DNA from 2 places in the Cobetia sp. 29-18-1 genome. Region 2 is predicted to be linked to the other one. Evidence: riboswitches for the same ligand, from Rfam matches in the RefSeq annotation. Region 2 holds a riboswitch; the other holds the start of a gene.

Region 1 (11,736 bases), on a different contig from region 2:
CAGGCCCACCCATTCCATCAGCAGCGCCGTGCTGATCACCACGAACAAGGCCGCGGCGGTGAAGATCTCGTGGATCTCGCTGCGCGCGACCATCTTGAGCAGGCGCGGTACGACAAGGCGGCCGACGATGATGACCGCCGCGATCATGCCGATGCCCTTGGCGATGCCGATCCAGTTGGTGCCGGTGGAGGCATCGAAGTTGTCAGCGAACAGCGGCATCAGGGCCAGCAGCGGGATCACCGCCAGGTCCTGGAACAACAGGATGGCGAAGGTCGACTGGCCGTGCGGCGTCGCCAGCTGCTGATTCTCGCTCAATACCTGCAGCGCGAAGGCGGTCGAGGACAGCGCCAGAATCAGGCCCAGCAACACGGCGGCGGGCAATTCCAGCCCCAGCCACAGGCCGACAGGGGTGAGCAGGGCGCCGCACAGCAGCATCTGGGCGCTGCCCAGGCCCGCAAGCTTGAGGCGCATGTCCCACAGACGCTTGGGCTCCAGTTCCAGACCGATCATGAACAGCAGCATGACGACCCCGAATTCGGCGAAGTGCAGCACTTCGCCAGGCTCCGAGATGAAGCCGATCAACGACGGACCCAGCAGTACCCCGATGGCCAGATAGCCCAGGATGGAGCCGAGGCCCAGACGCTGGAAAAGTGGCACGGCAACCACCGCGCACCCCAGCAGCACGGCGCCTTCCATCAACATGTTCATGTGCGTGTCCTTGTACATACACGGGCGGAGAAGGCAGCGATTGTCGCTGGCCCCTCCTTTTGTCGCAAGCGGCAAGGTGCGCAAGACGCGACCCTGTGCACAGCGTTGTGGTGCGAGTAAGCGTCGTGACCAGGGGCGGGAGGCGGTGACGCAGGCACAAAAAAGCCCCCGCCAATGGCGAGGGCTTCAGCAGTGAAGCGGCTGATGGCGGCGATCAGGCCTGCGGCATCAGAGCTTCGTCCTGCACGTACTGGTTGAACTCGGTGAAGCCACCGATGTGGGTCTGATCGACGAAGATCTGCGGCACGGTCTCGACCGGCTTGCCGATGGTCTTTTCCATGTCGGCCTTGCTGATGCCTTCGGCATGGATGTCGATGTAGCGGAAGTCGAAATCATCGCGCTTGGCGGTGAGCTCTTCCGCGAGGTCCTTGGCGCGGACACAGAAAGGGCAACCCGGACGACCGAAAATGACTGCAAGCATGAGACTCTCCTAAGGTTCGTGACTCTCGTTCAGCCCGTACTGGGTGGGCCGAGAAAATGGCGCCGGCACTGCCGGTGAGTAATGGATGACCGCCATTGTGCTTGAGCCTGCCCGGGTTTGCCAATTGAGCCGTACTACCAAAGTCATTGGGGCAATCAATCACTGCCGTGCTGAGGATTAGCCCATCAGCAGCAGATTGGCGCCAAAGCCACCGACGATCAGCAGCGTGAACAGGATCAGCGCGAGCAGGAAAGGCTTCATGCCCAGTGAGCGCAGACGATCGATGCGAGTCTCGACGCCCAGGCCTGCCATGGCCATGGTCAGTGCCACGCTGCCGAGGGTAGAGAGGCTTGAGTGCACTGCCGCCGGGATCGCGCCGGTGCTGTTGATGCCGGCCATGGCGATGAAGCCCAGCGCGAACCACGGAATCGTCATGCTGCCGCCGGTCTCGCGGTCATCGCCCTCGGTGCGGGCACGCATGGCCCACAGCTTCGGCAACAGCAGCAGGAAGGGTACCAGCATCATCACGCGCATCAACTTGACGATCAGCGCATTGGCCAGGGCGTCCGGGCCGACCGCTTCACCGGCGGCCACGACCTGAGCGACCTCGTGGATGGTGGAGCCGATATAGATGCCGAACAGGCCTTCATGCATGCCGCTCAGCGGGTAGAGCAGCGGGTAGGCCAGCATTGCCAGCGAGCCGAACAGCACCACCGTGGCGACGGCCATGGCGGTGGCCGCCGGGCGTGCCTTGATCATCGATTCGGTCGCCAGTACCGCCGCGGCGCCACAGATGGCGGAACCGGCACTGGTCAGCAGTGCGGTGTCGCGGTCCAGCCCCAGCCAGCGCGTGCCGATGAAGTAGCCGCTGCTCAGCACCGCGGTGATCACCAGCACATCGAGGAAGACGACGCTCCAGCCCAGGCCGAGAATCTGCTGCAGGGTGATGGAGAGGCCGAACAGGATGATGCCGAGACGCAGCAGCTTCTTGGTCGCGATATGCAGCCCCGGGGAGAGCGCCGCGGCGTGACGGCTGGTGATCGGCAGGTTGCCGACCACGATACCGCACAGCAGGGCGAAGACCAGCGGGCTGATGCCGGTGGAGGCCAGCGCCGGAATGGAATGCAGTGCCAGTCCCACCAGGGTCAGGCCGCCACACAGGGCGAGGCCCGGCAACATGCGGCGCAAGCGCTCGGCAGTGGCGGGGGGAGTCAGGGTCTGTGCGTCCATGAGCATTCTCCTTGAGGAAGGTGGCCTATCCCGTGCGGAACATGGCCTGTCTTGTTATGGGTCGTGCGCTGGCGTGTGGTGCACGGCTGTCATCGGCAAGGGCGCTTGAGCCTGCGTCGCTTGCTTAGTGTCTCTGGTTTGATGATTAGTCTATTCGGGAATATTATTCGGCAGTTAGTCGATTATTCTTTTATTACATACCGGAAAAACCGATATGCAGATCCACATCACGCTGCGCCAGTTGCAAGTGTTCGTGGCGGTGACCCGCCACGGCTCCGTCAGTGCCGCGGCGCGCGAGATCGGCCTGTCGCAATCGGCGGCGAGTCAGGGGCTGTCCGAGCTTGAGCGTCACCTCGAGGTGCAGCTGTTCGAGCGCCTCGGTCGCCGCCTGGCCCTGAACGCCAATGGCCGCCGCCTGTTGGCGCGCGCCGAGCAATTGCTGGAGCAGACCCACGCGCTGGAGCTGGAGGCGCGTGAGCCCGGCGTGGTGGATGGCAACCTGCGCGGCGAGCTGGAAATCGCCGCCAGTGCCACCATCGGCACCTGGTTGTTGCCGGGGCTGGCGGGGGCCTTCATGCGCGAACATCCGGGCACCGAGCTCAATCTGCGCCTGCGCAATACCCACCAGGTGGTGGAAGCGGTGCTCAACTATGACGCGGAACTCGGCCTGATCGAGGGCGACTGCCACGCGCCGCGCCTGATGAGCCAGACCTGGCGCGAGGATGAGCTGGTGGTAGTGGCGCCGCCGAGCCATCCGCTGGCCGTGCGCGGCGTGGCGCTCAGCGATGAGGACCTCGCCACCGCCGACTGGATTCTGCGCGAGGGGGGCTCGGGCACGCGGGCGGTCTTCGAGCGTGCACTGCACGGGCGGATCGAGCGCCTCAAGGTGCGCATGGAGCTGGGTCAGCACGAGGCCATCAAGCAGGCCGTGTTCGCCGGGCTGGGGCTGGGGTGTCTGTCGCGGCTGTCGGTGGCGGCCGAGATCGCGCGTGGCGAGCTGGTGGTGCTGGCCACGCCCCAGCTCAACCTGAAGCGGCGCTTCTCGATGCTGTGGCACCCGGAGCGTTACCGCAGCCCGCTGTGGCAGGCGGTCAAGGTCTATCTGGAAGCCAGCCCGCGCTGAGGCGTCGAGGACGAAGCCGCCGCGCGCTTGATAGTTTGCTAACATAGGCGCTCCCCGCGAGCCGGCTGCCGCCGAGCCACGCCGCCGAGCCACGCCGCTGAGCCACGCTACTGCGCCTGAGCCACGGGGAGCGTAACGGTCTGTCTAGCGTCCATGGAGATGATGATGAGCACAACGGTCGAGCTTTATTACCACGAGAGCGATGCTCGTGATGGCGCCGAGGAACAGACAACGAGCCAGCAGGACGCGACGCCGCTGGTCATTCTTCACGGCCTGTTCGGCAGTGCCGACAACTGGCGTTCGCATATCAAGTCTTGGTCGCGGACACGCCGCGTGATCGCGGTGGATCTGCGCAACCACGGCCGCAGCCCGCACGTGGCCGGCATGAGCTACCCCGAGCAGGCCGCGGATGTCATCGCGCTGCTCGACCGCCTCGCCATCGAGCGCTGTGACCTGCTGGGCCACTCGATGGGCGGCAAGGTCGCCATGCAGGTCGCGCTCGAGGCGCCCGAGCGTCTGCGCAGCCTGCTGGTCGCCGATATCGCGCCGGTCGCCTATGGCCACGGGCATGACGATATCTTTGCCGCCTTCGAGGCGGTGCGTGACGCGCGCCCGGCCTCACGCAAGGAGGCCGACACGGTGATGGCGCAGCATGTCGATACCCCGGCCATTCGCCAGTTCCTCGCCACCAATCTGGTGCGTCTCGACGATGGCGCCATGGGCTGGCGCGTCGGGCTGGACCATATCGCGGCGGGTTACCCGCAGATCGTCGAGGCGCCGCACGGCCAGGGGCCGGTCGAGCTGCCGGCGCTGCTGCTGTGGGGCTCGCGCTCCAACTACGTGCAGGCCGAGGGCCTGGCGACGATGCGCGAACACTTTCCTGCGCTGGAAGATGACTCGCTGGAGGCCGGCCATTGGCTGCACGCCGAGCGTGCCAGCGAGTTCCAGCAGGCGGTGGTGACGTTCCTTGATCGCGTCGCACGCGCTTGAGTACGCCGAGCAGCCACTCCGAAAATCGTCAGCCGGCCGCGAGCGAGCGGGTCATCCCGCCGGTGACCACCCACGAGCGCCTGGTGGTGGCGCTGGTCACCCTGCTGCAGTTCGCCGTCATCATGGGCTTCACCATGGTGATGGCGCTGGGTCCCGACTTTGCCACCTCGCTGGGCATTCCGCTGGATCACCTCGGCTATATCGTCGGCAGTTATCCGCTGGCCGCCGCGGTGGGCACCCTGCTGTGGACGCGACACGCCGATCGCTTCGATCGCCGCTGGGCAGTGCTGGGCTTCCTGTTCGGCGCGGCGCTCTGTCACCTGATCGCCAGCTTCGCCACCGACTTCGAGACCCTGCTGGCGGCGCGCATGCTGGGCGGCCTGTTCGGCGGGCCGGCGGCGGCGACGGCGCTGGCCATCGTGATCGACGTGGTGCCGGGAGTACGCCGGGGGCGCGCCATGGGCCTGGTGATGGGTGCCTTCTCGGTGGCCTCGGTGCTGGGGCTGCCGTTTGCGCTGTGGCTGTCGCAGGGCTTCGGCTGGCAGGCGCCATTTCGCGCCGTGGCGCTGCTGGCGCTGCTGGTATGCGGGCTGCTGGCCTGGATACTGCCGCCGATCCGCGGCCATCTCGATAACCCCGAGACGCGTCAGCGCAGCCGCAAGGGCACCACGATCCTGAACATCCTGGCCCAGCCCGACCATCGCCTGGGGCTGGCGCTGATCGCCACGGCGATGTTCAGCAATTTCCTGGTGATTCCCAACCTGGCAAGCTATCTGCTGTTCAATCTGGGCCTGCCGCGCGAGGATCTCGGTGGGCTCTACATGATCGGTGGCGGGCTGTCGCTGGTCGGCATGCAGCTGACGGGGCGGCTGTGTGATCGCTATGGCTGTGTCTGGCCGGGCACCATCACCTGCCTGATGACGGCGCTGGTTGGCTGGGCCTTCCTGCTGCATTCGCCGGGGCCGTCGCTGATCTGGATCGGCTTCGGCGCCTACATGCTGTTCTCGTCGGCGCGGCGTGTGACCCAGAATACGCTCAACAGCTTCATTCCCGCCGACCACGAGCGGGCAGCCTTCACCAGCACCCAGAGTGCCGTGCAGCATCTGAGCTCCGCCGCCGGCAGCTATGTGGGCGCCGGACTGCTGGTCAGCACGTCGAGCGGCGCGCTGGAAGGCATGCCGCTGCTGGTCGCGGTGCTGATGATCGCGCTGGTGATCCAGCCGCTGCAGATCCTGTGGCTGTCGCGTCGCCTGGCACGCCGCTAACGCTTGTCGAATAGGCACAAGACGGCGAGAGTGAGCCGGTCCTGAACCCAAAACGCCCTGTCGGAATCTCCGGCAGGGCGTTTTGCATGGGGCGCGCAAGCGCTCAGCGTTTCAAGAGCTCTGGGCGCTCAACGTCTCAGGGCGCGTTGACGTCGACGGCCAGGTGGCTCAGTGACTGGCGCTTCTTGATCATGCCGCGCTCGAACAGGAAGTCCTCGAAGTCACGATAGCGGCCGGCATCCAGCGCGGCAGGACGCAGCGCGAAGCGCGGCAGGGTGGCGTACCAGGCTTCCTTGTTGAGCTCGGTATCCAGTGCCGGGTCGGAGTCGCGGAACATCTCCCAGCCCTGGTCCGGGTGATTGATGATCCAGGCGGTGGCCTCGCCGACGGCGGCGAGGAAGCCGGCGTACTGTGCCTGCTTGCGCTCGTAGCTGTCGCTGTTGGCGACGAAGATCAGCTCGTCATAGGTCGGCACGCCTTCTTCCTCGATGTAGAAGGCGCGGCCCTTGACGCCTTCCTGGGCCATCTGGGCCAGCTCGAAGTTGCGGAAGGCGCCGGTGACGGCATCGACCTTGCGCGTCAGCAGTGACGGCGTCAGCGAGAAGTTGACGTTGGTCAGCGTGATGTCATCCAGCGTCAGGCCGCTATGCTGCAGCATGGTGGAGAGCAGCACTTCCTCGACACCGCCCACCGAGTAGCCGACCCGCTTGCCCTTGAGGTCGGCGATCGACTGGATGTCACTGTCGGCGCGCACCACCACCACATTCAGCGGCGTGGCGACCAGGGTGCCGATACGCACCAGCGGCAGGCCCTGATCGATCTGCAGGTGCAGCTGCGGCTGATAGCTGATGGCGATGTCGACGCGCTCGGCGGCGGCCAGCTTGGGCGGCACGCTCGGGTCGGCGGGGGCGATCAGCTCGACATCAAGGCCGTGCTTCTTGAACAGACCCAGCTCCTGCGCCAGCACCAGCGGGGCGTGGCCGGGGTTGGTGTACCAGTCGAGCATGACCTTGAACTGCGTCAGCGGCTGCTCGGCGGTGGCAGCGTCCTTGGGGTTGTCCTCGGCGACGTCCTTCGAGTCAGCATCAGCGCTCTGTTCGTCGCTGGCGGCTGGCGGGGCTTCCGCGGCCGGTTCAGCACCGTTCTTGGCCTGCTTGGCGGCGCCGGCGGTCGCTTCCACGGCTTCCTGGCTTGCCACCGGCGCCGAGGCGGGTGAGTCGCCGTTCACCCCGACCTCGGCCTGCTGAGCGACGATTTCCGGCGCTGACTGGGTGCTGGTGGCGGGTTCTGCGTCGGCGGCGTGGGCCGACATGGCGGTGGCTGGCAGGCTGCTCAGGCACAGCGTGGTCAGCAGGGTGGCGAAGGCGGTGGACAGCAGTGAGGCACGCGGTGAACGTGTCGGCTGCGCTTTGCGCCGTGGCGCCGATGACGAAAGAGACATGGCGGAGTTCCTTGTGATCACAGGGTAGTGGTGCTGCCGTTCGTGGGCGGCAGTCGTCAGGCTCATGCAATTTGTGTCGAGCGTCGTTGCGTCTTTCGATAACGCGATCTTGCGATCTTGCGGTCATGCGGTCATGCAGTGTCTGTCCGGAGCCCTGAACGCCTCAGCTCAGGCGTGTCAGCCGGTCGCGGTGCCAGGGCATCAGGGCGCGCAGCAGCGCATCCAGCGAGAAATAGAGCAGCAGGGAGAAGGCGACCAGTACCAGCAGGGCGGCGAACATCAGGTCGATCTCCATGCGCGCGTTGGCGTTAAGCATCAGATAGCCCAGCCCCTGACTGGCACCGGCCCATTCCCCGATGACGGCGCCGATGGGGGCGGCGGTCGCGGCCATGCGTATGCCGGAGGCCAGTGCCGGCAGCGCGGCGGGCAACTGGATGTGGATCAGCCGGCGCCATGGGCTGGCACCCAGGGTATGGGCAAGATCCAGCCAGCCCTGTCGGGTCTGGCGCAGGCCGTCGTAGCCGGTGGAGGCGACCGGGAAATAGATGATCAGTGTCGCCATCACCACCTTGGACAGCATGTCATAGCCGAGCCACAGCACCAGCAGCGGCGCGATCGCGAACAGCGGTATCACCTGACTGATCAGCAGCATCGGCAGCAGCGTGCGGCGCAGGCGGGGAATGAAGGCCAGCGCCAGCGCGGTGGCAAGGCCGAGTAGAATGCCCAGCACCAGCCCGGCCAGTATCTCGCTGATGGTGACGCCAGCGTGATGGGCCAGCAGCGGCGCCTTCTGGATCAGCACCTCGAGCACGGCCTGCGGCGTGGGCAGAATGTAGGGCGGTACGGCGGTGACGACAATGATCAGCTGCCAAAGCCCCAGCAGGAGCAGCGCACTGATGACGAGGTGACGCATGGCGTGCAGACGTTTCATGCGGCCTCCTCGCTATCGCGCAGGCGGGCGATCAGTTGCGCCTGCGCCGGTGGCAGGGCCGGGTCATCCAGCGGCACCGGGCGTGCGGCGCCAAGCCCCGGCAGGCGTTCCAGCTCGGCGCCGTGGCCCGGGAGGCTCGAGGGGCGCAGCACCAGCAGTTGATCGGCGAGGCGCAATGCCTCCAGCGGGTCATGGGTCACCATCAGGACGGTGCGGCCCTTGAGCAGGCGGCTGGCCAGATCATGCAGCTCCAGACGGGTGATGGCATCCACCGCCGAGAACGGCTCGTCCATCATCACGACCGGCGCCTGCTGGTAGAGCGTGCGGGCGAGGGCGACGCGCTGGCGCTGACCGCCGGAGAGGGCATCCGGCCAGGCCTGCTCACGGCCCTCAAGCCCGACCGCGGCCAGAAGCTCATGGGCAAGCTTGCGATTGCGCGGCCGCCGGCGCAGGTCATCGCCCAGCCACAGGTTGTCGATGACGCGCCGCCACGGCAGCAGCAGGTCCTGCTGCGCCATCCAGGCCACGCGGTCGGTCAGCGGCTGACCGTCATCGGTGGCGAGGTCGAGCTGGTGGAGGTCTGACATCTCCAGGCCGGCCAGCAGGCGCAGCAGCGAACTCTTGCCGCAGCCGGAGCGCCCCAGCAGTGCCGTCCAGCTACCGGCCTCCAGACGCGCGGAAATATCGCGGAACAGCGTGTGGCCGGCGTAATCGATTCGTGCGTTGTTGAGGGTGAGTCCCAGCGACACAGGCAATTCCGTGGTCAGGCGGCATGCCGGCAGGAGGAAACAGGTGACGCGCCATGCAGGGCACGCGTCGGGGATTCCCTCCGCCGGTATCAACCGGATCAGGTTCCAGGGGTTGTCGCGCGACGTATCGCTGCGGCTCTCAGCCCATCCTCGGGCACCCCCATCCAGGCCGACAGTGTAACGTCACTGTCTTGCCGGTGTCTTGTCCGGCGCGGGTCAGGGGGGCGGGTCAGGTGGGCAGGGCAGAGGTGGCGTGCGAAACGGACTATGCCGATGTGCCACGCCTTGGGTATGCTGAGCATTACTGTAACAAGACGTGTAGCCCAAGGAGATCATCATGCCCGACACACCGGATCTCTCGACCTGTTCCAGTTATCCCGTTCCCCCGCGGCGGCCGAGCACGGCTGAGGCCGTGGGCGAGCCGCGTCCCGTGCCCAGGGGCTGGCCCGAGGAGTCACTGACCCGCCGGCTCTCGACCTATCTGGGTCAACCGCTCGAACCGCTGGCGCTCGCCTGGCCGGATAGCGCCAACTGGCTATGGCGCCAGCGTGGCGGCACGCCCGGCCTCATCAAGCTGGCGCGCACCGGCCCAGACCATGACCCCTTCTGGCGCGCAATGCGCGGGGTCTTCGGCGCCGATCGCTGGGCGACGCCGGAGGGCCTGACGCGACTGGCGGGCGCCTTGCCCGCGCGTTTGCCGATTCCGCCACTGCCCCTGACCTTTCTGGGGCGTCTCGATGGCGCGCCCATCTGGCACCTGCCGTGGTCCAGCGGGCAGCCGAGTGATCTCAGCATCACCTTCTGTGAGCTGCTGGGCGACCAGCTCGGTCGCCTGCATCAGGATACGGTGTCGGGCTTCGGCCAACCGCTGGCGCAGCCGATGCCGCTGTTGCACTGGAATACCCGCGTCACGCGCTATCTCGCCCATCACCCGCGTCGCGCGGAGCTTGGCACGCTGCTCAAGCGCACCTACCCGGCGCCGACCCGCGCGGTGTGGTGTCTGCCGGACATGCGCGCCGATCAATATCTGTGCGCCGCCACCGGCTGGGTATGGAGCGATTGGGAGGCGCTGGTGTGGGCACCGATCGAGTTCGACTGGGCGCTGGTGGAGTTGCTGCTGGAAACGCCGGAGCAGCGTCAGGCCTTCATGAAGGGCTATTCGCGCCATGGGCGCATGATCGATCTCGATGGCCAGCGTGAGCTGTGTCGTGCGCTGTTGTGGGCGATGGAGGCCTTCGGCCCGCGGTCCTATGCTGAGCTTGCGGCAGCCCCGGCCTGGGTCTCGCCGCGCAGCCTGGCGTGAAATCCGCGTGCTTCACGCTGCAAGTACATGAAAGGTGTGAAATTTCTCTGCAGCCCCATCGCTGACATGGAATACTGTGGGTGAGTCGTCGTGGACGTCACTCGAGATCTGATGTAGGGCTTGGCGGGGGAGCACTCGTGGTAGAGAACCTGAATTATTATTTCTTGCTGGCAGGCACGCTGATCGCCTTGAGCGTGTTGGCCAGCCGCGTCTCGGCGCGTCTTGGCATGCCGCTGCTACTGCTGTTCCTCGGCCTTGGCATGCTGGCGGGTGAAGATGGCGTGCTGGGCATCCAGTTCGATGACGCCTCATCCGCTTACATGATCGGCAACCTGGCGCTGGCGCTCATCCTGCTCGATGGCGGCCTGCGCACGCGGCTGTCCACGTTTCGTGCCGGCCTGAAACCGGCGCTGGTGCTGGCCACCGTCGGGGTCTTCATGACCAGCGGCCTGGTGGGCCTTCTGGCCATGTGGCTGTTTGATCTCACCCTGATCGAAGGCCTGCTGGTCGGGGCCATCGTCGGCTCCACCGATGCCGCGGCGGTCTTCTCGCTGCTGGGCGGCCAGGGCGTTCACCTCAATGAGCGTGTCGGTGCGACGCTGGAAATCGAGTCCGGCACCAACGACCCGATGGCGATCTTCCTGACCATCACGCTGGCCGAGATCCTGACCGGTCAGCTATCCGGCGTCGCGTCGGGCATCATGAGTTTCCTGCTGCAGTTCGGTGTCGGCGCCGCCATGGGGATCGCCGGCGGCTGGCTGATCGCCCGTCTGATGCGCTATCTGGACCTCGCGCCCGGCCTCTATTCGCTGCTGGCGCTGGCGCTGGGCTTGAGCCTGTTCGCCACCACCAACGAGATGGGCGGCAGCGGTTTCCTCGCCATCTATCTGTGCGGCCTGATGATCGGCAATCACCCCGGGCGGCATCTGGAGCACATCCTGCCGGTGCATGATGGCCTGGCGCATCTCTCGCAGATCGTGCTGTTCCTGATGCTGGGCCTGCTGGTCTCGCCCTCGACCATGCTGCAGTTCGCGCTGCCGGCCGCCATCCTCAGCGTGGCGCTGATTCTGGTGGTGCGCCCGCTGGCGGTCATCCTGTGTCTCAAGCCGTTCTTCCGCTTCCGCTGGCGCGAGCTGTGGTTCATCAGCTGGGTCGGGCTGCGAGGGGCGGTGCCGATCGTGCTGGCGATCTTCCCGGTGATCACCGGGGTCGAGAATGCCGGTCTCTACTTCAATGTCGCCTTCTTCGTGGTCATCATCTCGCTGCTGGTGCAGGGCTCGTCGCTGGCGCCGATGGCGCGCAAGCTGAGGGTGGTGGTGCCGCCGGGCGCACAGCCCAGTCGCCGCAACCTGCTCGGCATCATGCCGGTCAATGACTACGAGATGCTGGTCTATCGCGTCGACAACACGGCGCTGGAGGGCGTGGCGCTGCGCATGCTGCGCTTCCCCTCGGGGGCCAAGGTCGGGGCGCTGTTCCGCAACAAGGTGCTGATCCACCCCAAGGGCAGCACCTGCC
Region 2 (11,736 bases):
TGAGCATCGATTACAGCGAGAAGCTGATCGGCGCACAGATGGAACTGACCAAGTCCTATGCTGATGCTTCCCTGACCCAGGCGCGTTCCATGCTCGAGATCAAGGACAGCGAAGGTCTGAAGAACTTCGTCAAGGAGCAGCAGGAAACCGTCAAGACTCTGGGCGAGAAGCTGCAGAACGACACCCAGAAAGTGGTCGAGCTGAACCAGGAATACGCCAAGAAAGGTCAGGAACTGGCAGAAAGCAACGCCAAGTCCGCCTCCGAGGCCATGCAGAAAGTCGCCAAGTAAGCGACTGCTGCCGACGCTCTCAGGCGAGCGTCCCCAACGCCCATCCGGTCTTCCGGGTGGGCGTTCGCGTGTCTGGGATATCGCTGAGCAGGTGGGGAGGCGCGCGACGCTAGCGGCGAGCGCTGCCTTGGGCCACAATGACCTGCCACGCCGCCGGTGATTGCCGGCGGCATTTATTCGATCAGTGACAGGTGATAGACATGGCACAGGCCACAGCGCGTCATATTCTCGTTTCCAGCGAAGAACAGTGTGCAGCTCTCAAGACCGAAATCGAGAACGGCCGCGATTTCGCTGATGCCGCTCGCGAGCACTCCTCCTGCCCGTCCGGCCGCAGTGGCGGCGACCTGGGTGCCTTCGGCCCGGGCATGATGGTCAAGGAATTCGACGAAGTCGTGTTCAGCGCCCCGATCAACACCGTGCAGGGCCCGGTGAAGACCCAGTTCGGTTATCACCTGCTGGAAGTCACCAGCCGCACGTGAGCCTTCTGTCACGCTCATGAGATGTCATGAGCGTGTGGCAGGATGTGACGAAAACGCCCCGACCATCACTGGTCGGGGCGTTTTTTGTGTCGCTCGGAATGTCAGCCTTCCTGTGCGTCAGGCACTTGGCTAGACCTCCTGATAGAGCTGGCTGCCTTCACGCTTGAACTTGTCGGCCTGCTCCTGCATGCCGGCCATCACGCTGTCGGCATCGCCGGTCAGACCATGCTCATTGGCGTAATCGCGCACTTCCTGGGTGATCTTCATCGAGCAGAACTTCGGCCCGCACATGGAGCAGAAGTGGGCGACCTTGGCCGAGTCCTTGGGCAGCGTCTCGTCGTGGAAGCTGCGCGCGGTGTCCGGGTCCAGGCCCAGATTGAACTGGTCTTCCCAGCGGAACTCGAAGCGTGCCTTGGAGAGCGCATTGTCACGGCGTTGCGCGCCCGGGTGGCCCTTGGCCAGATCGGCGGCATGCGCGGCGATCTTGTAGGTGATGATGCCGGTCTTGACGTCGTCCTTGTTGGGCAAGCCCAGGTGCTCCTTGGGGGTCACGTAGCAGAGCATGGCGCAGCCGAACCAGCCGATCATCGCGGCACCAATGCCGGAGGTGATGTGGTCGTAGCCCGGGGCGATGTCGGTGGTCAGCGGGCCGAGGGTGTAGAAGGGCGCCTCGTCACACTCGCTGAGCTGCTTGTCCATGTTCTCCTTGATCAGGTGCATCGGCACGTGACCCGGGCCCTCGATCATGACCTGGACATCGTGCTGCCAGGCGATCTTGGTCAGCTCGCCAAGCGTCTCGAGCTCACCGAACTGGGCGGCGTCATTGGCATCGGCCACCGAGCCCGGGCGCAGGCCATCGCCCAGTGACAGGCTGATGTCGTAGGCCTTGCAGATCTCGCAGATGTCCTCGAAGTGACGATAGAGGAAGCTTTCCTCGTGATGTGCCAGACACCACTTGGCCATGATCGAGCCGCCGCGCGAGACGATGCCGGTCACGCGGCTGGCGGTCAGCGGCACATAGCGCAGCAGGACGCCGGCGTGGATGGTGAAATAGTCGACGCCTTGCTCGGCCTGCTCGATCAGCGTGTCGCGGAAGATCTCCCAATCGAGGTTCTCGGCCACGCCATCGACCTTCTCCAGCGCCTGATAGATCGGCACCGTGCCGATGGGCACGGGAGAGTTGCGCAGAATCCATTCACGGGTCTCGTGGATGTTGGCGCCGGTCGAGAGGTCCATCACGGTGTCGGAACCCCAGCGGATCGCCCAGGTCATTTTGTCGACCTCTTCCTCGATGGAGGAGGTGACCGCCGAGTTGCCCAGGTTGCCGTTGACCTTCACCAGGAAGTTGCGGCCGATGATCATCGGCTCGCTTTCCGGGTGATTGATGTTGGCGGGAATGATGGCGCGGCCGCATGCGACTTCCTCACGCACGAATTCGGCGGTGATCTCGTCGGGCAGGTTGGCGCCGAAGCTGTGGCCCGGGTGCTGGTGGCCCAGAATGCTCTCGACGGATTCGCTGCCCTGATATTCCTCACGCAGCGCGATACGACGCTGATTCTCGCGAATCGCGATGTATTCCATCTCCGGGGTGATGATGCCCTGGCGCGCGTAGTGCAGCTGGGTGACATTCTTGCCCGGCAGGGCACGACGCGGGCGGTGGTCCAGCTCGAAGCGCAGGGACGACAGGCGCAGGTCGGCCTGGCGCACGCGACCATATTCACTGCTCAGCTGATTGAGCTGTTCGGTATCACCGCGTTCCTCGATCCACTTCTCGCGCAGCGGCGCCAGGCCCCGGCGGATGTCGATCTCGACCGCCGGATCGGTGTAGGGGCCGGAGGTATCGTAGACGACGATCGGCGGGTTCTCTTCCAGGCCGCTGGAGGTCTGGGTCGGCGAGCAGCCGATCTCGCGCATGGGCACGCGGATGTCCGGACGGGAGCCTTCGATATAGATCTTGCGCGAGCCGCTCAGCGGCGCGATGGCGGCGGCGTCGACTCGTGCTTCGCTGGCGAGATGGCGGCTGCCATCCTTGCGACCGGCGCGCGCGCGTGCCTTGGGGGCAGCCTCAGGCTGCGAGGCGAGCGGTGACTCGGCGGCGTTGGTGGCTTGCGGGTCTTGTGTCGTCGGGGCAGTGCTCATGCAGGTCTCCTCAAAGGGCGACGTCACGGCTGACGTCATCATGGGAAGACCGTGCGCAGGGAGAGGATGGTCGTCGCCGACTCCTTGCCAGCAGGTGGCCCGGGAGCGAGGCGGCCGCGCGCAGCGGCTGGCCATCAGCTTGATTCCTACGCCGGTCCTAACCGGTTCAGGTTCCACGGGACCCCTTGCTGGCAAGCTCGCGCGTCAGGGCGGCGAAGCATGCATGCAGGATCTCAGCCGGTTCCACCGGCACCCCGTCAAGCGTGTGCAGATTTCAATGCGAGGGTGTTGCCCGAAGCGTCAGGCTTGCCACGGGGAGCATTCTCGCATCCAGGCTCTGTTGGCCTGTCAGTCGTGCCATCCATGGGGATGGCGTCATCCCGAGCGGCTCATGGCGAGTGCCGGGACGTCAGTCTGTGATGACTCAAGCGCGATCGAGGCCCATCTGCCAGAAGTCGATCTCGAGTCGCGTGGCGTCCCGGAAGACATCGACCAGCTCACCCAGTCGGCGCTCCGAGACCTCCGAGAGGCGCGCATCCAGCCATTCGCGCTCGGCTTCGACGGCTTCCTTGAAGTCATCGCTTGAGTACATCGCGATCCAGTCCGCGTATGGGTTGTTCTCGATCTCGGTGGTGTCCTGATCGAGCAGCCACTCGGCGATCTCGCCGTAGCCGATCAGGCAGGGCGCGAGCGCCACGTGCAGATCGAGCAGGTCGCCGCGCTGGCCGCAATCGAGCACGTAACGGGTATAGGCCAGGGTGGCGCGGGATTCCGGCAGCTCGCTCAGGTCATCCTCGCTGATGCCCCACTCGCTGCAGTAGCCGATATGCAGATCGAGCTCGGTATTGAGGATGGTGTCGAGACTGGCCGTGGCCTGACGCAGCTCCGCGAGGGTGCGGCTCTTGTAGGCGGCCAGCGCCCAGGCACGCGCGAAGTGGATCAGGAACAGGTAGTCCTGCTGCAGGTAATGGCGGAAGGACTCCTCCGGCAGACGACCTTCGCCCAGCTGGCGAACGAAGTCGTGCTCGAGATAGTCACGCCATTCCTCGGCGCAGGCACTGGTCAGGTCGTTGAAACTAGGCATGACGCATCCCTCGGTGAGCGTGCTGACGACCCGTAATGGGGCGGCAGGTCTCTGGCGCAAGCGTGGCCAGTACCGGAACAGGAGCAGGGGAAAAGCGGGGGAGGTGCCGACAGTCACCGTGAGAAAGTGGTGACGATATCGAGTGGCATCGCTTCGCGCTTGATCCCTACGCCGGTACTAGCCGGATCAGGTTCGGCGGGATCGTCATTCACGCAAGGACGTTGCCTGCGCATGACATCTCAGCCGGTCTTACCGGCACCCCGTCAAGCTGTGACATGTGAGTCACGATGCAGCGAGTGTAACAGCCCTGCGGCGTAGAAGAAGGGCAGTGTGAGCAAAAATGCATACGACTTTGGGAGGCATGCCGAACCTGTGATGAGCCTCAAGCGGGCTTATTTATGGAAAGTCTCAAGCGGCAAGGTCGGCCATGAGTGCCGGCAGGTGGCGCGACAGTCGCGCAAGGTCACGCGGCTCATCGACATCCCAGCTGGTCGGCAGGCAAGCGGCCGTTCTCCCCGCCCGGGCCAGCAGCGCCAGAGTGTCCCGGCAGACATGGGCATGGCTCCAGTGGGGCAGCAGGAAGGCTTGCGGGCAGGGCGCCTTGAGGCCGATCAAGCCATAGCCACCATCGTCGGTGGGCTGCAGCACCGCGTCGTGAGTGCGCAGTCTGTGGGCTGCCTCGCGCAGCCGCTGGCTATCCAGCGCTGGCAGGTCGGAGCCCATCAGCAACACCGGCCCCTCGGGCAGATGTCGGGCCATGGCCCGGGACATTCGCTCACCGAGCTCCCCCTGCGGCTGTGCCTCGAAGGTGAGGTCGGCAGTGGCATCGACAACGCTTCGCAGCCGGGCTTCCAGCGCTGCCCGCAGAGCCGCCTGTTCAGGTGCCTGACTCGACGGCTCGGCAGAGGGCGTCAGCATCACCACGACCTTGCCGAGGCGCGCGGCGCAGGCGTGGTCAACGATATGGCTCAGCATCCGCGCATAGAGTCGAGCTGCGCCCTCGGGGCCGAGTGCGGGGATCAGGCGTGTCTTGCAGTGGCCGGCGATGGGCAGGCGACCGAAGATGATGAGAGTCGGGCGCACCTCTGACGCGGCATCAGCGGTGGGCAAGGTAGGCAACACCGCATCACGCATGTGGCATGCCGCGCTGCTCACAGGCCTGCGCCGCGGCGCGATAGCCGTAAAGGCGTGCCAGGCGTGCAGGGGAGACGCCACACCAGGCCGCCAGCCGCAGTCCCCACATCTTGACGATGGTGCGCCAGACGCCGTGGGTCTCCCAGCGTCGACCGCTGGTCGTGACACGCGCGGTCAGGTTCATTGGCGGGGTCAGATGCTTGAGATGGGCACTCAGCCAGATATCTTCCATCAGTGGCATGTCGGCAAAGCCGCCGATGGCCTCGAAGGTCGAGCGCTTCACGAACTGGGTCTGGTCGCCCGTGCTGATGCTGGTCAGCCGCGAGCGCAGATTCATCATGGCGGCGATCATCGGTAACCACGGCGACTCGCCCTTGATGCTGACATCGAAGCGGCCCCAGTCGCTGCGGCGATGCGTCGTGATGGCCTCCTTGAGCAATGCCAGCGCATTGTCGGGCAAGTCGGTATCGGCATGCAGAAACAGCAGCCATTCTCCGCGTGCACGCGCGGCTCCGGCATTCATCTGGCGTGCCCGGCCCGGCTCACTGCTCAGCACGGCATCACACAGCGGTCGGGCCAGTGAGGGGGTGCCATCCGTCGAGCCACCATCCACCACGATCACTTCACAGTCACCCCCCGCGCGCAGGCGACTCAGGGCAATCAGGGTTTGCACGATGCCGGCTGCCTCGTCATGCACCGGCATCACGATGCTCAGCCAGGGAGCGCGCGTCAGGTGCGTGCATGTGCTCGACAGGGAGTCCCGGCTGGCGGACGTCCGTGATGCTGGGGGTGGCTGCTGGTTCATGGCGGCAGGCTCCGACGATGGCGTATTCGTTGGATCATACGCAGGAGTTCGTAGGCTGGATGCACGGGCGAGATAGGCTCTATCAGCGCGTCATCGTTCAATAAACGCTTGGCGTCGACCCAGTGTCGCTCCATGGCCACACAATGCCTAGCTGGCCATTGGGTGCATGCGAGGGCACAGGACTACATTCCTGTAATTCGCAGGCGGGGCATGCAAGGCAGGTTTTCAGTATCTGTAGCAGGCAAGCGCTGCATTCATCGGCCCTATTTATAGGCCCTCTCCATAGGCCCTCTGCCAAGCAGCTCCTGGAAAGAGAGCCTGAAGAGAGTGCTTGGACAAGAGGGCTTGGAGAGAGCGCGTGAATAAGGGCCAGGGCCTCGATTATCAAAAGCCCGTTCTGCTGGAGGTCAGGCCATCAATCGAAGGTGAGGCGATAGAGGCCAGCCGCGCCGCTATCCGAGGTGAAGTACAGGCTGCCATCAGGGCCGAACAGAACATCGAGCGGGCGAATCCAGCGCTGACCGCTGCTGCTGTCCTGCAGGCCGGTCAGCACTGGCACCAGGCGTGCTTCAGTGTCTGGCGTCGCCAGCTTGAGGCCCAGCAGGCGAGGCTCACGGCGGCTGGCCGGGTCACCCGCGGCGTTGCCGGAGGGCGCCGTGCCCCAGCTGCCGTGGACTGCCACCACGACATCCATGTCTGCCGCCAATGGATGCTCTGGCGTTACCACCGCGATTCCCATCGGTGCACTGCGAGCGGGGATCTCGGCCAGCGGCGGCGCAATCTCGTCACGCTCACGCGGTGAATCGCTCGTGATGCAGTCATCCGCCTGCCAGCGGCCATCGACCCACTGATACCAGGGCATGCCATGGAAGCTGCCTTCGCGGGCAGCAACCACCAGTTCGCGGGGTTGCTCATAGCCCCAGTGGTCGGGGCCGTTGTTGGTAGCCAGCAGACGCGGCTCATCTTCCCTACCTGGCTGCCAGGCGAGGCCTACCGGGTTGCGTAGCCCGCTGGCCCAGGGCTGCCAGTGCGGCGCATCGCCGGATTCCTCAAGGCGCAGCACGCCGCCGCGGCGTTCACTGAAGGAGTAGCCCTGCTCGCTGCCTGCGAGGTATTGATTCGAGCAATTGCCCTGGATGCCCAGCGCCAGATAGAGGCCACCATCCGGCCCGAGACTCAAGGTGCGCGAGTTATGGCCACCGCCGCCGGGCAGGGCGATCAGCTCACGAAAGTCATCGCGGGTGAGAGACTCGCCGGGTGAATAGTCGGCGACCAGCAAGGCTGCAGTGGTCGCGACATAGAGCTTGTCACCACGCACCACCAGCGAGTGAGGGTAGCCCGACAGTTCGACCAGCGTCTTCACGGCAGGGAGGCTGCCGTCCGGCGTCAGCTGAGCGCGATAGACACGCTCGGCCCGCGAGCCGATCAGCAGTTCGCCAGCATCAGTGAGGTGCAGCATGCGTGGACTGTCGAGCGAGGCCAGCCGCTCGAGCGTGGCGCCCTCAGGCAGCTTGAGCGCAGGGGCATCACTGGGCACTTGCTGAGCGCTCACCAGCGACAGCGAGGAAGCGGCCTCTGTCTCTGCCTCTGCCTGGGCAGGCAGAGACAATGCGAGACAGGCCGCCGCGGCACTTGCGACCAGGCGTGTCGCCAGACTTGCCGGCAGGCGTGTCGATACTGCCCGGGGCAAGGAGGGGCGCCGGGGCGATGAGCTTGTGAGGTGAGCGGTGTGAGTCTCGATCGGCATCCTTGCCTCCTGTCATTGAGCCATGCGCATTCAGTCTGGGAGCTGATGGCTTGATCCGCCAGTGTTGCCCTCAGCCGCGCTTGCTGGCCTTGCGGCGATGCTTGAAATAGCGGCGCCAGCCCTTGAGCGAGAAGAAGGAATAGGTGCGCGCGTAGAAGCGGGCTTCCTGCCAGCCCGGTTGTTGCTCCATTTCCTGCGGGCTCTTGCGCCAGCGCTTGTATTCCCACTGATACTGGGCCGGCGCCAAGGCGATCGCCGCTTCCACCGAGGAATTCACCCCGCGTGCCGAGGCGACTTCCTCTTCGCAATAGACTCCCTCATCCGCAGCGAGGAAGTGGATGGCGAAGCCATGGCCATCTTCCAGACGCTGGGCGACACCGGTGACGACGCGGGCATCGGTTCTCGCCACCAGCTTGGGCAGCAGGGTGGCGGTATAGGCGGGGCGGCCATAGAAGTCGGCGAAGACGCCGCTGCCACGGCCCGGCTCCTGATCCGGCAGTATGCCGATCGCTTCGGCGCGCTTGAGTGCCTTGAGCAAGGCAGCGACGCCACGCGAGTTGGTGGGCACCAGGCTCGCACCCATGCGCTCACGGCCATTGCGGATGATCGGGTCGAGGCGTTCGAACTTGGGCGGCTCGTACATGGCGGTGAACGGGAAGTGGCTGGAGAGCCAGAAATTTAGCACTTCCCAGTTGCCGAAGTGTGGCGCCAGCACGATGACGCCGCGCCCCTCGGCGCGCGCCTCGTCGAGCAGGTTGCGGCCGTGGACCTCGAGAATCGAATCGCGCACGGCGTCTTCATCGCCCAGCCACACCTTGCCCAGTTCCAGCATGGTGGCGGTGGAATGCGCGAGGCTGTCGCTCGCCAGACGCGCGCGCGCCTGGCTGTCGAGCTGCGGGAAGGCCTGGCCCAGATTCTGGCGCGTGACCCGGCGCTCGCGGGGATTGCACAGCTGCACCACACGCGCCAACGGGCGCGCCAGCCACCAGAGCTGGCGGGTGCTGAGCCCGGACAGTCGTTGCCACAGACAGGCCACGGAGTTGGCCTTGAGAGGAGTCAGGCGCTGTTCCATGGCCTGTTCGAACCGCTTGAGAGTCTTGTCCATCGTCACACGTGAAGTTCCGGTGGTCTGGCGTGAAAGATCGCGCCTGTCTGACGCGAAGGCAGGCGCCGTGACATCGTCAGGTGTCGCGGTGCCGCACTCGAATGATGCTCATTGTGCCAGAGGGGGGCGGTGCCTGCAGGCTCCATCGTGGCAGGCGCCAGACACTGGCGCGGGGTATCATTCAGCACTCAGACAGTCGCCACCTTCGATACGTTCACCTGCTGCGGAATCACCCCTGCCGCCGTGGTGTCGCGCGTGGCGGCGAGTTGTCACCGCCAGTCGTGTGGTGACGTCGATCCTCATCGCCAGTGTCCCTTGCCGCGGAGCCCTGATGTCAGCCCCTGATTCCCCCGTTCCCTATCCGCCTTCAGATACTGTCTGCCCGCTGTGTGAGGCGTCCCAGAGCCAGCATGTACTGCACCTGGTACAGCGACGCAGGCCATGCCCCGAGACCGGTCAGCGACCGCCCGCCGACGAGCGCGATTACCTGCGCTGCCCGGAATGTCATCTGCTGTATCTGGCGCCATCCCAGCGCCTGGATGCCAGGGCAGAGCAGGACATCTACGACCAGCACGAGAACGACCCGGCAGACCCGCGCTATCGAAGCTTCCTGGCCAAGCTCTTCACGCCGATGTGCGAGCGGCTCGCGGCCGGGGCCCGCGGGCTCGATTTCGGCTGTGGGCCGGGGCCTGCCCTGGCGCAGATGTTCGAGGAGGCGGGCCATCCGATGGCGCTGCACGACCTCTATTATCATCCGAACCCGTCAGCGCTCACCCGCCAGCATGACTTCATCGTCAGCACCGAGGTGATCGAGCATCTCTACGCGCCGGGCGAGGTCTTCCGCCAGTGGTTGCGTTGCCTCAGGCCCGGCGGCCTGCTGGGGGTGATGACGCAGCCCGCCTCGGATGATCCGGAGGCGCTCAGGCGCTGGCACTACCTGCGTGATCCGACGCATGTGTGCCTGTTCAGCCCGGCGACCTTTGCCTGGCTTGCGCGCACGCACGGACTCGAGCTTGAGCAGGTCGCCAACGACAGCGTCATCTTCCGCGTGCCCCAACCCGCCTGACAAGAGCGCGGGGCAGGGCATGGGACAGGGCGCGGGACAGGGCATGGATAGAGCGCAGGACAGCGCGCAGCGACACCCAAGACGATATTGTCGCCAAATGACGCAAAAAGGCTTGGATTTGGCGCGGACTGTCACTATATTGCCCGCGCCTTGACGTATTCTCGCAGGGCAAATTCCCCCTCCCGACGATATCCGCACCTTGCGGCATTGGCTGATCGCTGACTGGCGGCCGGCCGAGGATCTGGTCATGCCCCGTCATCTGCTGTTGATGTCCCTTGCGCCCCTGCTCGGCCTTGCCTTGCTGGGGATCGGTAACGCCATGCTAACCTCGCTGGTCCCGTTGCGGCTGTCTGCCGCCGGCGTCTCGAGCGAGGCGATCGGCCTGATCAGCTCGGCCTACTATCTGGGCCTCGGGCTCGGCGCGCTGGTCAACGACCGCCTGCTGCTGCGCATCGGTCATATCCGCGCCTATGCCGGCTTCGCCTCGCTGGTGGCGGTCGCGGCGCTGGCCATGGGGCTGGGCGATCACCCGGTGGTGTGGTTCCTGCTGCGCATGATGATCGGCTGGTCGCTGGTCGGGGTGTATCTGGTCATCGAGAGCTGGCTGCTGAGCGCCGCCGACCCCGCCGTGCGCGGGCGTCTGCTGGCGCTCTACATGATCGTGCTCTACGGCGCTGGGGTGCTCGGTCAGCTGCTGCTGGGCGTGACCGCCATGCTGAGCCTCGAGGCGGCCTTCATGCTGGTGGCGATGCTGGCGGCGGCCTCGGTATTGCCGCTGGTGCTGCTGCCGCGCGTCTCGCCGCTGATCGAACAGTCCGAGCCCTTGAGTCCGTGGCGCCTGATTCGCATCACGCCGACGGGCGTGTTCGGTTGTCTGGCCTCGGGGCTGGTGGTGGCGGTCATCTACAGTCTGCTGCCTCTGGCGCTGGGCGATGGCGGCACCTTGAGCACCGCGGAGATCGGTCAGCGCATGGCGCTGGTGATTCTCGGCGGCATGCTGCTGCAGTACCCCATCGGCCGCTGGTCTGACAGCCACGATCGCCAGCAGGTGCTGATCATCCTGTCGGTCGCCATCGTCGGCTTCGCCGCCTTGCTGATGGGGCCGGCGCGCGAGGGCATCGCCCAGCTGACGGTGCTGTTCCTGCTCGGCGGTGCCGCCTTCACCCTCTATCCGGTGGCGGTCAGCCACGCCGCCGACCGTGCGCCCGCCGGCGCCCTGGTGCGCATGAGTCAGGGCCTGCTGTTGATCAACGCGGTGGGGTCGACCCTGTCACCGCCGGCGGTATCGCTGCCGATGGCCGAGATGGGCGCGATGCCCGGCATGGCACTGAGTCTGGCGGTGATGGGGGGCGGCATGCTGCTCTTCTTCGTCTGGCGACGCGTGATGCGTCCGGCGCCGCAGCCGTTGGCACCCTTCGAGACCCATGCCCCGCAGACGCCGCTGGGCACCGAGCTTGCGGTCGGGCCTGAACTGGTCGAGGCCGCCGAGGAGCACCTGCGTGACGCCGAGGCCGATGACCCGCTGGTCGAGGTCACGCGTGAGCTGGTCGCTGACATGCCGGAGCTGATCACGGATGCCTCGCTGGACAGCCTCGAGGAGATCGAGGTCAAGGAGGAGCAGGCGCTGCACGACGAGCAGGCCCTGACTGACGAGCAATCATTGCAGGACGCGCAGCGCCAAGTGCCGCCACGCGATGATTCGCCGCTGGCGCGCGACTGAGGGCCGCTGGTGCGGTGCTGTCCAGACCTGTCTGGCCGGGCCTTCCCGCCCGGGAATCAGCGTGCGGGATCGACCAGATTGCCCTGTGAGCTGTTGCGCCGGAACCAGCCGGTGACACTGGCGCGCGCCTGATGCGTCGGTAGTACCTCATGGGGGATCTGCTCGGA

The links. Region 2 has a riboswitch for thiamine pyrophosphate ahead of tenA (thiaminase II). Riboswitches for the same ligand answer to the same signal wherever they lie in the genome.
Region 1: it holds a riboswitch for thiamine pyrophosphate, as region 2 does, so the genes downstream of both, QD208_RS13970 (ABC transporter ATP-binding protein) here and tenA (thiaminase II) in region 2, are expected to answer to the same signal.

Annotation. Positions count from the first base shown of each region.
Region 1 covers NZ_JARWKS010000018.1:69,109-80,844, forward strand. The annotation lists gene QD208_RS13930 (monovalent cation:proton antiporter-2 (CPA2) family protein) at 1-708, opposite strand, end outside; gene QD208_RS13935 (GrxA family glutaredoxin) at 923-1,189, opposite strand; gene QD208_RS13940 (YeiH family protein) at 1,367-2,419, opposite strand; gene QD208_RS13945 (LysR substrate-binding domain-containing protein) at 2,634-3,542, shown strand; gene QD208_RS13950 (alpha/beta fold hydrolase) at 3,708-4,532, shown strand; gene QD208_RS13955 (MFS transporter) at 4,529-5,797, shown strand; gene QD208_RS13960 (ABC transporter substrate-binding protein) at 5,934-7,238, opposite strand; gene QD208_RS13965 (ABC transporter permease) at 7,402-8,169, opposite strand; gene QD208_RS13970 (ABC transporter ATP-binding protein) at 8,166-8,918, opposite strand; TPP riboswitch at 8,977-9,090, opposite strand; gene QD208_RS13975 (hypothetical protein) at 9,256-10,221, shown strand; gene QD208_RS13980 (potassium/proton antiporter) at 10,359-11,736, shown strand, end outside.
Region 2 covers NZ_JARWKS010000002.1:178,504-190,239, forward strand. The annotation lists gene QD208_RS02530 (phasin family protein) at 1-290, shown strand, start outside; gene QD208_RS02535 (peptidylprolyl isomerase) at 491-769, shown strand; gene thiC (phosphomethylpyrimidine synthase ThiC) at 899-2,908, opposite strand; TPP riboswitch at 3,035-3,175, opposite strand; gene tenA (thiaminase II) at 3,333-3,992, opposite strand; TPP riboswitch at 4,139-4,265, opposite strand; gene QD208_RS02550 (TIGR04282 family arsenosugar biosynthesis glycosyltransferase) at 4,401-5,126, opposite strand; gene QD208_RS02555 (TIGR04283 family arsenosugar biosynthesis glycosyltransferase) at 5,119-5,829, opposite strand; gene QD208_RS02560 (PQQ-dependent sugar dehydrogenase) at 6,347-7,678, opposite strand; gene QD208_RS02565 (lysophospholipid acyltransferase family protein) at 7,749-8,783, opposite strand; gene QD208_RS02570 (class I SAM-dependent methyltransferase) at 9,115-9,849, shown strand; gene QD208_RS02575 (MFS transporter) at 10,097-11,569, shown strand; gene QD208_RS02580 (2OG-Fe(II) oxygenase) at 11,626-11,736, opposite strand, start outside.